DNA from 2 places in the Rossellomorea sp. DUT-2 genome. Region 1 is predicted to be linked to the other one. Evidence: predicted binding sites of a transcription regulator. Region 1 holds the regulator's gene; the other holds the start of a gene.

What was found. Region 1 encodes Rex, which represses fermentation and respiration genes when NADH is low (regulators of the CRP and FNR family bind a similar motif). Its sites were predicted from a motif close to TTGTGAAATATTTCACAA; they were not measured.
Region 2: a site for Rex is predicted at 2,674-2,691, ahead of ACOSV2_RS18810 (AtpZ/AtpI family protein). Genes of this name have one in related genera too.

What each region holds. Positions count from the first base shown of each region.
Region 1 covers NZ_JBQPEO010000008.1:2,467-8,778, reverse strand. The annotation lists gene ACOSV2_RS21085 (CPBP family intramembrane glutamic endopeptidase) at 198-941, shown strand; gene ACOSV2_RS21080 (YdiK family protein) at 938-1,144, shown strand; gene tatC (twin-arginine translocase subunit TatC) at 1,160-1,933, opposite strand; gene ACOSV2_RS21070 (twin-arginine translocase TatA/TatE family subunit) at 1,949-2,119, opposite strand; gene ACOSV2_RS21065 (redox-sensing transcriptional repressor Rex) at 2,174-2,851, opposite strand; gene ACOSV2_RS21060 (ABC-F family ATP-binding cassette domain-containing protein) at 3,041-4,987, shown strand; gene tsaD (tRNA (adenosine(37)-N6)-threonylcarbamoyltransferase complex transferase subunit TsaD) at 5,323-6,312, opposite strand, start outside.
Region 2 covers NZ_JBQPEO010000005.1:197,012-203,323, reverse strand. The annotation lists gene ACOSV2_RS18835 (F0F1 ATP synthase subunit delta) at 1-223, opposite strand, end outside; gene ACOSV2_RS18830 (F0F1 ATP synthase subunit B) at 220-735, opposite strand; gene atpE (F0F1 ATP synthase subunit C) at 899-1,111, opposite strand; gene atpB (F0F1 ATP synthase subunit A) at 1,183-1,896, opposite strand; gene ACOSV2_RS18815 (ATP synthase subunit I) at 1,919-2,293, opposite strand; gene ACOSV2_RS18810 (AtpZ/AtpI family protein) at 2,297-2,518, opposite strand; gene upp (uracil phosphoribosyltransferase) at 2,957-3,586, opposite strand; gene glyA (serine hydroxymethyltransferase) at 4,019-5,260, opposite strand; gene ACOSV2_RS18795 (TIGR01440 family protein) at 5,678-6,220, opposite strand; gene rpiB (ribose 5-phosphate isomerase B) at 6,233-6,312, opposite strand, start outside.

The sequences.
Region 1 (6,312 bases):
TCATATTTCTCTTTTTTTCACACCCTCCTATCCTATGCCTCCCCGTATGGCTTTATTACTATCGATTGAAGTGTGACAATTCTAACAAAACCCTTAGATTTGAACAGTTCCTCTTTTCTTAGTAGAATTGTACAAGAGTGAGATCAAGATGAAATGAAGTTGTTCTTCATCTAACAGGTGCCAAAGGAGATCAAACGTTGAAAAAACATTTCGGATATATCTTAATTACCTATATTGTCATGCAGCTTTCAAGTATTGTAGGCATCCCCTTATTACTTAAGATTGGTGTAGATGTGCTTGGACAACCCGAAGATACAGTTAAAAGTGTTGTTCCGGGATATTGGCTCATCATCAGCTTTACGTTAACGCTGCTCGTTGTGTGGGGCATTCTAAGGAAGAGTGAAACAAGCACCGGACTTGAACGTTCCGCTCCCATGAATGCAGGCAGTTCCATCGTATGGGCCGTGGTCGGAATCTTTATGGCGTTCATTGCTCAATCCGTCGCCATACAAGTCGAGTATGCGCTCGGAATCGAGATGGGGTCTGAAAACACTCAGATGATTATCAGCATTATTGAAAAGGTACCCCTATCCATGATGGTCGCTGCAATCATCGGGCCTATACTGGAAGAGATAGTATTCAGAAAGATTATCTTCGGCGTTCTTTACGAGAAGATGAATTTCTTCTTCGCCGCGTTAATCAGCTCTGTTATCTTTGCCCTTGCTCATTTTGAGCCTGTGCATGTGATCCTGTACTCTGCCATGGGCTTTACCTTTGCGTTTCTTTATGTCAAAACGAAGCGTATCCTGGTTCCAATATTTGCCCATGTTGCCATGAATACAACGGTCGTTCTAATGCAATCTATCTATAAGGATGAAATTGAAAAAATGATCAACGAAGCTGAACAAATACAAGGATTTATTGGAGGATTATTTCTATGAGGAGATCACCATTATTCTCAGGCGTGATCTATCTCCTTCTCGGTGTGCTCTTCACATACTTTGCTGTGCAAAATGTACAGGATGATGGTTGGGGATTTTTCGCTTATATGCTTGTCTTTCTGGCAACCCTTGATTTTGGCTCCGGGTTGCGGATGGTGTTGCTGCATTTCAAAATCAAAAAGAAAATAGAGAATAAAAAATAAGGATTGATCAAATGATCAATCCTTATTTTTATCCTCGAACTGTTCCATTTCAAGCTTTTGTTCTGCTTCTAAAACCTTTTTATACCCGATTTTAGAAATCCAAATACTGATTTCATAAAGAAGAAGCAAAGGAACGGTCACCATTAAATGCGAGACGATGTCCGGTGGTGTAATGAAGGCTGCAATGACCAACAGTATGAAGTACGCCACTTTTCTCATTTGCGCCAGCAGCATCGGGGTAATAATCCCAAGGCGTGTCAGAAACAGCATAATAACCGGCAGTTGAAAGAGAAATCCAAATGGAATGGTTATTTGAAACAGGAAATGAAAGTATTCATTAATTCCAATCACTTGCTGGATATTCAGATTGGTTGATAAACCCATCATGAATTTCACAACATATGGAAACAAAATAAAATATGAAAATGACAATCCACCTAAGAAAAGAATGACAGAAATCGGTATGTAACTAAGCGTTACCTTCCTCTCTCTCTCGTATAAGCCTGGACTTATGAATGACCACACTTGAAATAGGATAAGGGGGGATGTCATGATGATCGCAATAAACATGATCATTTCCATATAGATTTTGAGAGGGTCTGTAATCCGAAAGGCGTTCATCGTCAATTCTTTCGCTTCATCCGCGTGCTGCAAGTATCGAATCAACGGCTCCGCAAGAAAAAAGCTCACGATTACCGCTAACAAGAAGAAAACGACTACAAACATGAGTCGTTTTTGCAATTCTCCTATATGTTCATAGACTGTCATGTCTCTTTGACTTTGACTCATGGCGTTCATCCTACCCTACTTAGCTTTTTTACTATTATCGTCCTCATCATCTGCTAAGCCCTTTGTTGCATTTTTAAATTCGCGTAATGTATTACCGGCTGCTTTCCCTAACTCAGGCAATTTCTTTGGTCCAAAGATCAGTAAAGCAACAACCGTTATAAGTACGATACTACCTGCACCTAACATAATGAGACACCTCCTCTTTTACCATTCTATCATAACGTAAATACGAATCATTTTCTATTCGGATATGATTCCATCTTGTGACATTTCCGTGTCATCCTCTGAATAATGCTTTAAGAAGTATACCAGTGATTGAAGCTCAACTGCCAAATCAATATGATGGACTCGAATATGGTCCGGCACCGTTAATCTCGCAGGAGTGAAATTCAGGATTCCCTTAATATTAGAGGAAACCAATCGGTCTGTGATATTCTGAGCAGAAGATGCCGGAACCGTCAGAATGGCCACTTCAATATCATGCCCCTCAAGACCCTCTTCTAAATCATCTAAATGATAAACGGGTACATCGCTAATTTGTGTCCCAACCTTCTTTTCATCCACTTCAAAAGCCATTTCAATCTTAGTATTATTATTTTTTATGAAATTATAATGAAGAAAAGCTGTACCGAGATTCCCTACTCCTATCAGCACAACCTTCGTAATAGCATCTTGATCCAATGTCTTACGAAAAAAGGATAGAAGATAATTGACATTATATCCATAACCCTTTTTACCCAACGCGCCAAAATAAGAAAAATCCCTGCGTATCGTGGCAGAATCGACCTTCACCGCTTCACTCAATTCTTTCGATGAAACCCTCTGCTTTCCCGACGAGTACAGATTCTTGATAAAGCGATAATATAGCGGAAGGCGCTTAGCCGTTGCCTGTGGAATTTTCGTTGTATCCTGGTTCATATTGTATTCCCCCACATCTATTCAAAACCTCTGATACCGCTTCCAAAATAGAAAGCATACAGAATTTAAAACTCTACTACCCATCATACACTATATTTTATCCTAAGTGTACGAAGATTAATAGTCGATTTATTGCCGTTCACCTCCCAAATACGGTACACTAGCACTATGAAATAGAGGTGAAACGTCATGATTCTACTACAAGTGAATCAACTAACGAAAAACTTTGGTGCCGATAATATCCTATCAAATATTAAGCTTGAAATACAGACAAGAGATCGGGTTGCTCTCGTCGGACGCAACGGAGCAGGAAAGTCGACTCTTTTAAGAATAATTGCAGGACATCTCTCCTATGATTCCGGAGACATCACGAAACCAAAAGGGGTTACCATTGGATACCTGGCTCAGAATACCGGCTTGGAGTCTGATCTTTCCATTTGGTCGGAAATGCTGACCGTCTTCGAGGAATTGCAGAGGCAGGAAAAGCAATTAAGAATATTGGAGCAACAGATGGCCGATCCTTCGGTGTATGATCAAGAAGAGCTTTATCAACGCGTATTAAAAGAATACGATGGGCTTCAGGTCAGGTTCAAGGATTCTGGAGGTTACCAATATGAAGCCGATATCCGCTCTGTCCTTCACGGCTTGAATTTCGCAGATTTCGATTACGATACAAAGATATCCACTTTGAGCGGTGGCCAGAAAACCCGTCTCGCTCTTGGTAAACTACTCTTAACCAGACCTGACATTCTTATTCTCGATGAGCCGACCAACCATCTTGATATTGAGACTTTATCGTGGCTTGAGACATACCTTCAAAGCTATGAAGGAGCCGTCCTGATTGTTTCCCATGACCGATACTTCCTGGATAGCGTCGTCAATCAAGTGTATGAGATTTCCCGTAATCGAAGCAAAAAATACCTGGGTAACTACAGTAAATACCTTGAACAGAAAGCAGAAGACTACGAAAAGGATCTCAAGATGTTCGAACGCCAGCAACAGGAGGTCGCTAAACTCGAAGACTTCATCCAACGGAATATCGCCCGTGCTTCAACAACTAAGATGGCCCAAAGCCGCCGAAAAAAGCTGGAACGAATGGACAAGATGGATAGACCCCTTGGAGATGAGAAATCTGCCAACTTTGCTTTTCAAATTGATCGTCCAAGTGGAAATGATGTTCTCCACGTCCAAGATCTTACTATCGGATATGGAATAGACGAACAGGTTTCCTCTCATAACGACTTCTCTGTTAAAAAGGGAGACAGTATCGCCCTTGTAGGTCCAAACGGGATCGGGAAATCGACTCTGTTGAAAACATTGGTCAATAAACTGCACCCTCTAGAAGGAGCATTTAAATTCGGATCGAATGTTTCGATTAGTTATTATGATCAAGAACAAGCCGAACTATCTTCTAATAAGACCGTCTTAAATGAACTGTGGGACGAATACCCAATGAAAATGGAAAAAGAAATCCGCACTGTACTCGGGAACTTCTTATTCTCAGGGGAAGATGTCTTAAAGCCTGTTTCCACACTGAGTGGTGGAGAAAAGGCACGTCTGGCACTTTCCAAGCTCATGATGGAAAAAGGGAATGTCTTGATCCTGGATGAGCCGACGAACCATCTGGATTTAGACAGCAAAGAAGTGCTGGAGAATGCCTTGATTGACTACCCTGGGACGATTCTCTTTGTATCACACGACCGTTATTTCATCAATCGAATTGCCACAAAGGTTGTAGAACTGTCCAAAAAGGGATCGACCGAATACCTTGGCGATTACGATTATTATGTAGAGAAATTACAACAGCAGGAAGAGCTGGCTGCCCTCGAACGGATGGAACAAGGAGAACAGGTGTCTTCACAGGTGACAACTCAAAAACAGTCCCATAAAATCGATAAAGAGTCGAAGAAGCTTGAGCGTCAACGAAAACGAAGAGTAGAAGAAATCGAAGGTCTCATGGAAGCTCTTGAAGAAGACATCCAGGAAAAAGAGGATCTTCTCTGTGACCCTGACGTCTTTCAAGATCACGAAAAGGTACAGGACATCAATGACTCCCTCACAAAAGCAAAAGAAGAGCTTGATTCTCTATTGGAAGAATGGACAGAACTTGAAGAGATTCTTCAAGAAGAACAGTAATCCACAGGATTGGGGATAACTCTAGGACCCCAATCCTGTTTTATTCCACATCATTATCCACAATTCAAATCCCGTTTATCCGTTGTTAACAGAGTTTTTCCACATAATCCACAATTATAACTTGAGTTATCCACATACACTTCCAAGAAATAGGTTATTAACACTAGATCTTTTTCACAAAGTGTACACATCATTTATATAGTTACTAACACTTTATCCACAGTCTGTTGATAAAACGTATGTTCGTTTCTTTTTACTCTCATTCACTCACAAGATATCAACAATCACTGGATATAAAAAAAAGCTTAAACGAAGTTTCGTTTAAGCTTTCCCTTTTAGAAGTTCTCGATATCAAGTCCAGGATGAGCATTCATATCCATGCTCCCTCTTTTTCCTTGTTGGAATAAGACCGTTCCAGCAGCTGCAATCATAGCAGCATTATCCGTACAAAGTGATAAAGGAGGAATGATCAACTCCGCTTCCACCCCTTCAAATGCTTCTTGAAGGGCAGCGCGTAAGCCTTTATTGGCGGCAACTCCACCAGCAAGTAATACTTGTTCCACTCCATATTCCTTTACCGCTTTAACGGTTTTGGTCACTAACACATCAATCACACTGGCTTGAAAGCTCGCCGCCAAGTCCTGTGGATGAATGGTTACTCCTTTTTGCTTCGCATTGTGTAGCGTGTTAATAACCGCCGACTTCAATCCACTGAAGCTAAAATCATAGGAACCCTCTTCCAGCCATGCACGGGGCAAATCAAGATTAGGTTCCCCTTCATGAGCCAACCGATCGATATGGGGTCCCCCAGGATACGGAAGACTCAAGGTCCGGGCCACTTTATCATAGGCTTCACCGGCTGCATCATCCCGGGTCTCCCCGATCACTTGAAACGAACCATGCTCTTTCATGAACACAATCTCTGTATGACCTCCGGAAACAACTAATGAAAGCAGAGGAAACCTCATCTCTTTCACCAATCGATTTGCATAAATATGTCCTGCAATGTGATGGACACCTACCAAAGGTTTGTTATGAGCAAACGCGAGTGCCTTGGCAGCATTGACACCAATCAGAAGGGCTCCCACCAAACCGGGTCCTTCCGTCACGGCGACACAATCAATTTCGTCCATCGTCATACCAGCTTGTTCAAGCGCTTCCTCCAGCACAAACGTAACCTGCTCCACATGATGGCGTGAAGCAATTTCAGGGACGACTCCACCGAACCGCTTATGACTTTCAATTTGAGACGAAACAATGTTCGCCACAATCTCTGTTCCATTTTTCACAATTGCAACAGCTGTTTCATCACAGCTTGTCTCAAT
Region 2 (6,312 bases), on a different contig from region 1:
TCAATACTGGTACTGAAACAGATGAGAACGCTTCTTTCAACATGTCTTTCTTCTTATCCGTCGAAAACTTCGGATTTTCCAAAAGAACGCTTAATTCTTTATTTTGGATAAAAACGGATTTCACTGTACGAAGCTCTTGTTCAATCGCTTCTAATTGATTCTGTTCTTTGGCAATATCGAAAAGAGCTAACGCATAGCGTTTTGCGACTGTAGAGTAGCTCATCGCTCTTCTCCTGCCTCTTTAATATAATCGTTGATCAGCTTCTGTTGATCTTGAACAGAAAGTTCTTTTTCAATCACTTTCGATGCAATCAGAACAGATAGTGAAGCAACCTGCTCGCGTAATGCTGCCATCGCTTGTTCTTTCTGCGTCTCGATTTCACGTTTCGCAGATTCTTTCAAGCGCTCAGATTCCTGACGAGCGGCAATGATGATTTGTTCACGTTGCTCATCGCCTTGCTTCTTAGAGTTCTCGATCATCGCTTGCGCTTCTTGACGAGCCTCTTTTAAAAGTTGACGCTGTTCTTCCAAGCTCTTATTTGCTTCTAGACGGCTTTGTTCTGCCGCTTCTATTTCGCCTGCAATGTGATTCTCACGCTCTTGCATGATGCCCATCAAAGGACCCCAGGCAAACTTCTTCAATAACGCAAGAAGGATAAGGAACATTACAAGCTGGAATACGATATCTCCACCGTTGAAGCCACCAGCTCCAAGGACTAATGCGTTTGTAAGCACGAGGTTTCACTCCCTTCAAGAGTCAATGCCTTCCCTAAAGAAAGCTGTACAATAACGGCAAATGCCGTATCATTCATAGTCATATGTTCATAAGTACTAAACATAAAGGAATGGCGAAGGTTCTTATCGAATGATCTTCGCCATCTTGAACTTTAAACTGCTATTATTGACCCATTACGATGAATGCGATAACTACTGCGATGATAGGAATCGCCTCTACTAACGCAACCCCGATGAACATTGTAGTTTGAAGCATTCCACGAGCTTCCGGTTGACGAGCCATACCTTCTACCGTACGTGAAACAATAAGACCATTACCAATACCTGCACCTAGTGCTGCTAAACCGATTGCAATTGCTGCTGCTAAAAGACCCATTCTGAATTTCCTCCTTTAAATGTATGAAAAATGTTTTGAGTAGTTTTGTTCAATTTTGAACAGGGTATATATTAATGGTCCAGGCTGACTTTGTGAGCCATATAAACCATCGTTAACATAACAAAAATAAATGATTGGATTGCGCCGACAAAGATTGAGAAAGCTTGCCATACAATCGTTGGGATAATGGCACCCAGTAATCCGGCTGCTCCCATGTGTGCGAGGCTTCCTACCAATAAAGTAAGCAGGATTTCCCCAGCGTAGATGTTACCGTAAAGACGAAGACCAAGCGTTAGTGTGTTGGCAAATTCTTCAATGATCTTCAGCGGGAATAAGAACGACATAGGTCTGAAGAAGTCTTTACCGTATTCACCGAAGCCTTTCATCTTGATTGCATAATAGTGCGTTAACACAACGATCATAACCGCCAGGGTCATAGTGATAACTGGATCCGCTGTTGGTGACTTCCACCATAATTCGTGGTCAATGACTACCGAGAACGGAAGTCCTAACATATTCGAAACGAAAATGTACATGAGTAAAGTAAGTCCAAGGAGATGGAAACGACCACCTGTTTTCCAATCCATATTACTTTTCACGATATTTTTGACAAAGTCCATGACCCACTCCATAAAGTTTTGCACTCCTGTTGGTTTCATGGCCAGTCTACGAGTTGACAGAACGGCGATTAGGAAAACAACGGCACTTGCCACTGTGATCATCAGTACGTTCGCCAGGTTAAAAGTTAACCCTAGAAACTCGGCTGTAGGATTTTCATGATGCAATGAAATTCACCTCTCTTCCCCGCTATTTATGAGCTAAAAGCTGCTGAATAAAATAATCTATCATAATGACAAGGTAAATTGTCATTAATCCCATAATGACGCTCAGGAGATGAAAGTGCTCAGGGTATTCCGTTGCAATAATGACTGCAAAGGCCGCACCTGCCATCCTTGAGAAGGTTCCCAATGATCGAACCTTTTGACCAGATTCTACTGCATCACCGAATCGCACGGTTCTCCTCATGATCAGCCAGTGACTAAACAGACTGATGCCTGTCCCCAAAATAAGCCCAAGGAAAATAGACTGATAGGAAGTAAAACCCCAACCGAGGACGTAAAAGGAAAGGAGGAAAAATATGTACTTACGATGCCTGTTAAACAATTGCTGAAGTTCTGGCATACATTAATCTCCCGAATTGAAATGTTGGACTGTACGGAGCATGGTGTAGATTCCTGTTGCGAGCCCAAGGAGTAGTCCAATAATTAAGAAAAGTGGTGTGGTGCTCCATATTCCATCTAACCATCTCCCGCCGAAGATTCCTATTAAGATAGAACCAACAAGCTGGGAAAGAATAGCAGAATACAAGACCATCGATTGATACGGGCGCCGATCATTTTGACGCATTTTTCTCATCTCCACACATGTGATTTAGTGGAAAATCGTTTACACTGTACAAATGATGAAAAACCGTTTCCATACGGGTTCAACCCTTGTGAAAACCTTATCATTTGATACCCTTTGTAAGCATACAATAGGGTATTATCTATGTCAATGCGTTCAAGTTAAAAAGTTCACAACCTATCCACGCGTTTCCATATTGTTCACATTTTTAACACATTTACAGAAAAGCGGAGCCTTATTCCGCAGGTTGCTCACTTTATTAGCAAATCCATAGATTCTACCTTCACATGCCCCTCCATTATATAGAAAATTCTTTTTATGAGTAACCCTTGAATTTAATGTAAATACTTCCAACTAAAATACTATGTAGTTTAATCATTATTAAGATAAAAAAGCCGGATTATCAATTGTCGATAATCCGGCTTTCATTTCTGTTTCAAATTATTTCGTACCGTATAAACGATCTCCTGCGTCCCCTAAACCAGGAACGATGTAGCCTTTTTCATTCAGCTTCTCATCAAGAGCCGCGATGAAGATATCCACGTCAGGGTGCGCTTCCTTGATAGCGTCCACCCCTTCTGGACATGCAACGAGGCACATGAACTTGATGCTTACCGCACCACGCTTCTTTAATGAGTTGATGGCTTCAACGGCAGATCCCCCTGTTGCAAGCATTGGATCGACCAGGATGAAGTCACGCTCTTCCACATCACTTGGAAGCTTTACGTAATATTCAATCGGTTTAAGAGTCTCCGGGTCACGATATAAACCAACATGTCCTACTTTGGCAGCCGGGATCAGTTTAAGGATTCCGTCGACCATTCCCAGTCCTGCTCGCAGAATAGGAACAATCCCTAATTTTTTACCTGCAAGAGTCTTGGCCTTTGCTTTGCTTACTGGTGTTTCCACTTCAATATCCTCTAACGGTAAATCACGGGTGATTTCAAACGCCATCAATGTCGCCACTTCATCAACAAGCTCACGAAATTCCTTCGTACCTGTTTCTTTATCACGAATAAACGTTAATTTGTGTTGGATTAACGGATGATCAAATACATATACTTTGCCCATTCGACTCTCTCCTTTAAATTCGATTTTATGTAAAAATAGTTTGTCTACTTCCTTTACACCTCAGACTATTGTACATAAAAGATAATTTAAGAGCAACATGAGATGGGAAGTGTAATGGAATCGTTAGAATTGATATGAGGGGTGGGGGATCGACGTGTAGGCTGGTGTGAATCTGGTTGGGTATTGGTTAATATTGTTAATCGGCCGGATTAATGCCAGAATCGGCTGGATTTTTTTAAATAGCCGCTGGATTATCCTCTAAATCGGCCGGATTTTAATGGAAATCGGCTGGATTATTGTGAACTACGGCCGGATTCCGGTTCAAGTTGCCCATCACGCTAGTATTTAGAGCTCAAAAATAGATAAATAATCTACTTTTCTACTAAAAAACCTCTCCACCAGGTCCGTCCCTGGCGAAGAGGTCATCATCTATTATCTTTCAGGATATAATTCAAATTTGCTTGTCAGGTCGATGACACGTTTGCGTGCTTCTTCCAGTTTCGCTTCGTCTTCATGGTTGTTAAGAGTCAACGCCATGATGGAAGCAATTTCATCCATATCTTCGAGCCCGAATCCTCTGGACGTAACAGCTGCTGTACCGATACGTACTCCACTTGTTACGAATGGACTTTCCGGATCGAATGGAATCGTGTTTTTGTTAACGGTAATCCCGATTTCATCAAGCACTTTCTCTGCGATTTTACCAGTCAGTCCTAGAGAACGCAGGTCGATTAGCAATAGATGGTTATCAGATCCGCCTGATACAAGATTGATTCCTTCTTTTACAAGACCCTCGCCTAAGCGATTCGCATTGTCGATGATGTTCTGTGCATAGTCTTTAAAAGATTCCTGCAGCGCTTCACCGAAAGCAACAGCTTTAGCCGAGATCACGTGCATAAGCGGGCCACCTTGAATTCCAGGGAAGATAGACTTGTCTATTTTCTTTGCAAATTCTTCTCTGCATAGGATCATGCCGCCACGAGGCCCGCGCAATGTTTTGTGAGTCGTTGTGGTCACAAAGTCTGCATAAGGAACCGGGTTCTGGTGAAGACCAGCCGCGACAAGACCAGCGATATGAGCCATATCCACCATTAGGTAGGCTCCCACTTCGTCTGCAATTTCACGGAATTTAGCGAAATCGATCGCTCTTGGGTAGGCACTTGCCCCCGCTACGATCAGCTTCGGCTTGTGCTCTAACGCTTTTTGTCTAACATCTTCGTAATTGATCAGGTGCTTTTCTTCATCCACACCATACTCTACGAAATTATATTGAATTCCACTGAAGTTTACGGCACTTCCGTGAGTCAGATGTCCACCATGAGATAAGTTCATACCTAGAACTGTGTCCCCTTGTTCAAGGATCGTGAAGTAGACTGCCATATTGGCCTGTGCTCCTGAGTGAGGCTGAACGTTTACGTGTTCTGCTCCAAATAGTTCTTTCGCACGGTCGCGAGCCAGATTCTCTGCTACGTCCACATGCTCACAGCCACCATAATAGCGACGACCTGGGTACCCTTCTGCATACTTATTGGTCAGAACGGAGCCTTGCGCTTCCATAACCGCTTCACTGACAAAGTTTTCAGATGCAATTAACTCGATTTTTGTACGTTGACGCTCTAATTCATCTTGAATCGCTGCATAAATTTCCGGATCTTGCTTGGCAATCTTACTCATACATATCCCCCTTTAATTCATAGGCCCAACTTCGGCGCCTCATTGATTCATTCACTCTCATTCTAACACGATTCAGCAAAACGCGAAATAAAAACCTCTAGTCAAAACGTAATGTTCGTGTTTAGAGCGTATTAGAGGGACGGACCTCGTGTGATGGTGTTCACAAACATCCTCTCCACTCTCCTTCCACACTCCCCAGAGTAGCACTATGACTATCATTGTCGAATGAAGGCGAACATGCGTTGATAGTTTGTGATTCTCTATCCAATCGATCAGTTTTGTCCCTCGCTGCCTTGTAACATAATCATATTCTCCATGCCTTCCTTTATAGTTCGGAATTCACAACCGGATTTAAGGCAACACCGAAATAAAGGTCCGTCCCTCAAATCAGAGGGACGGACCTTTAAATAGAGAATATTATTCGTACACAGCTCTGATTCCACCAATGAGTTTCGGTCTGGTTTTGGCCAGTGTGATGTGGGCTTCGCCTAGGCTTTTCTGTGATACCCGGATCGGGACGGCTACGTGTTTCAGGTGCATGCCGATGAAGGTATCCCCGATGTCGATGCCGGCATCACCTTTGATATGCTCGACCATGACGGGATCTTCAAAGGAATGATACGCTTGGGTGGCCATGGCTCCTCCTGCTTTTCGTACAGGAATGACCGTGACCTCATCCAGTCCTTTTCTTTCAGCAACTTCCCTTTCCAAAACGATGGCACGATTTAAGTGTTCGCAACACTGAAAAGCCAGTGAAATACCATTGGAATCTGCCCATCCTTTTAACTCATCAAAGATCATTTCTGCTACTTCAATGGTTCCCGATGTTCCGATCCGCTCCCCCATCACTTCTGATGTTGAACAACCTACAACAAACACTTGGCCCTTTTTCATCGGAACCTGCTTGCTGAATTCTTGCAGGATCGTTTGCAGTTCTTCCTTCATTTGAGCGATTTCCATGAAATCCACTCCCTATTGTTTGTCTTCGTATGCCGTGATTTTCCCTATACGGTTGGAATGGCGACCACCTTCAAATTCTGTCACCAGCCATT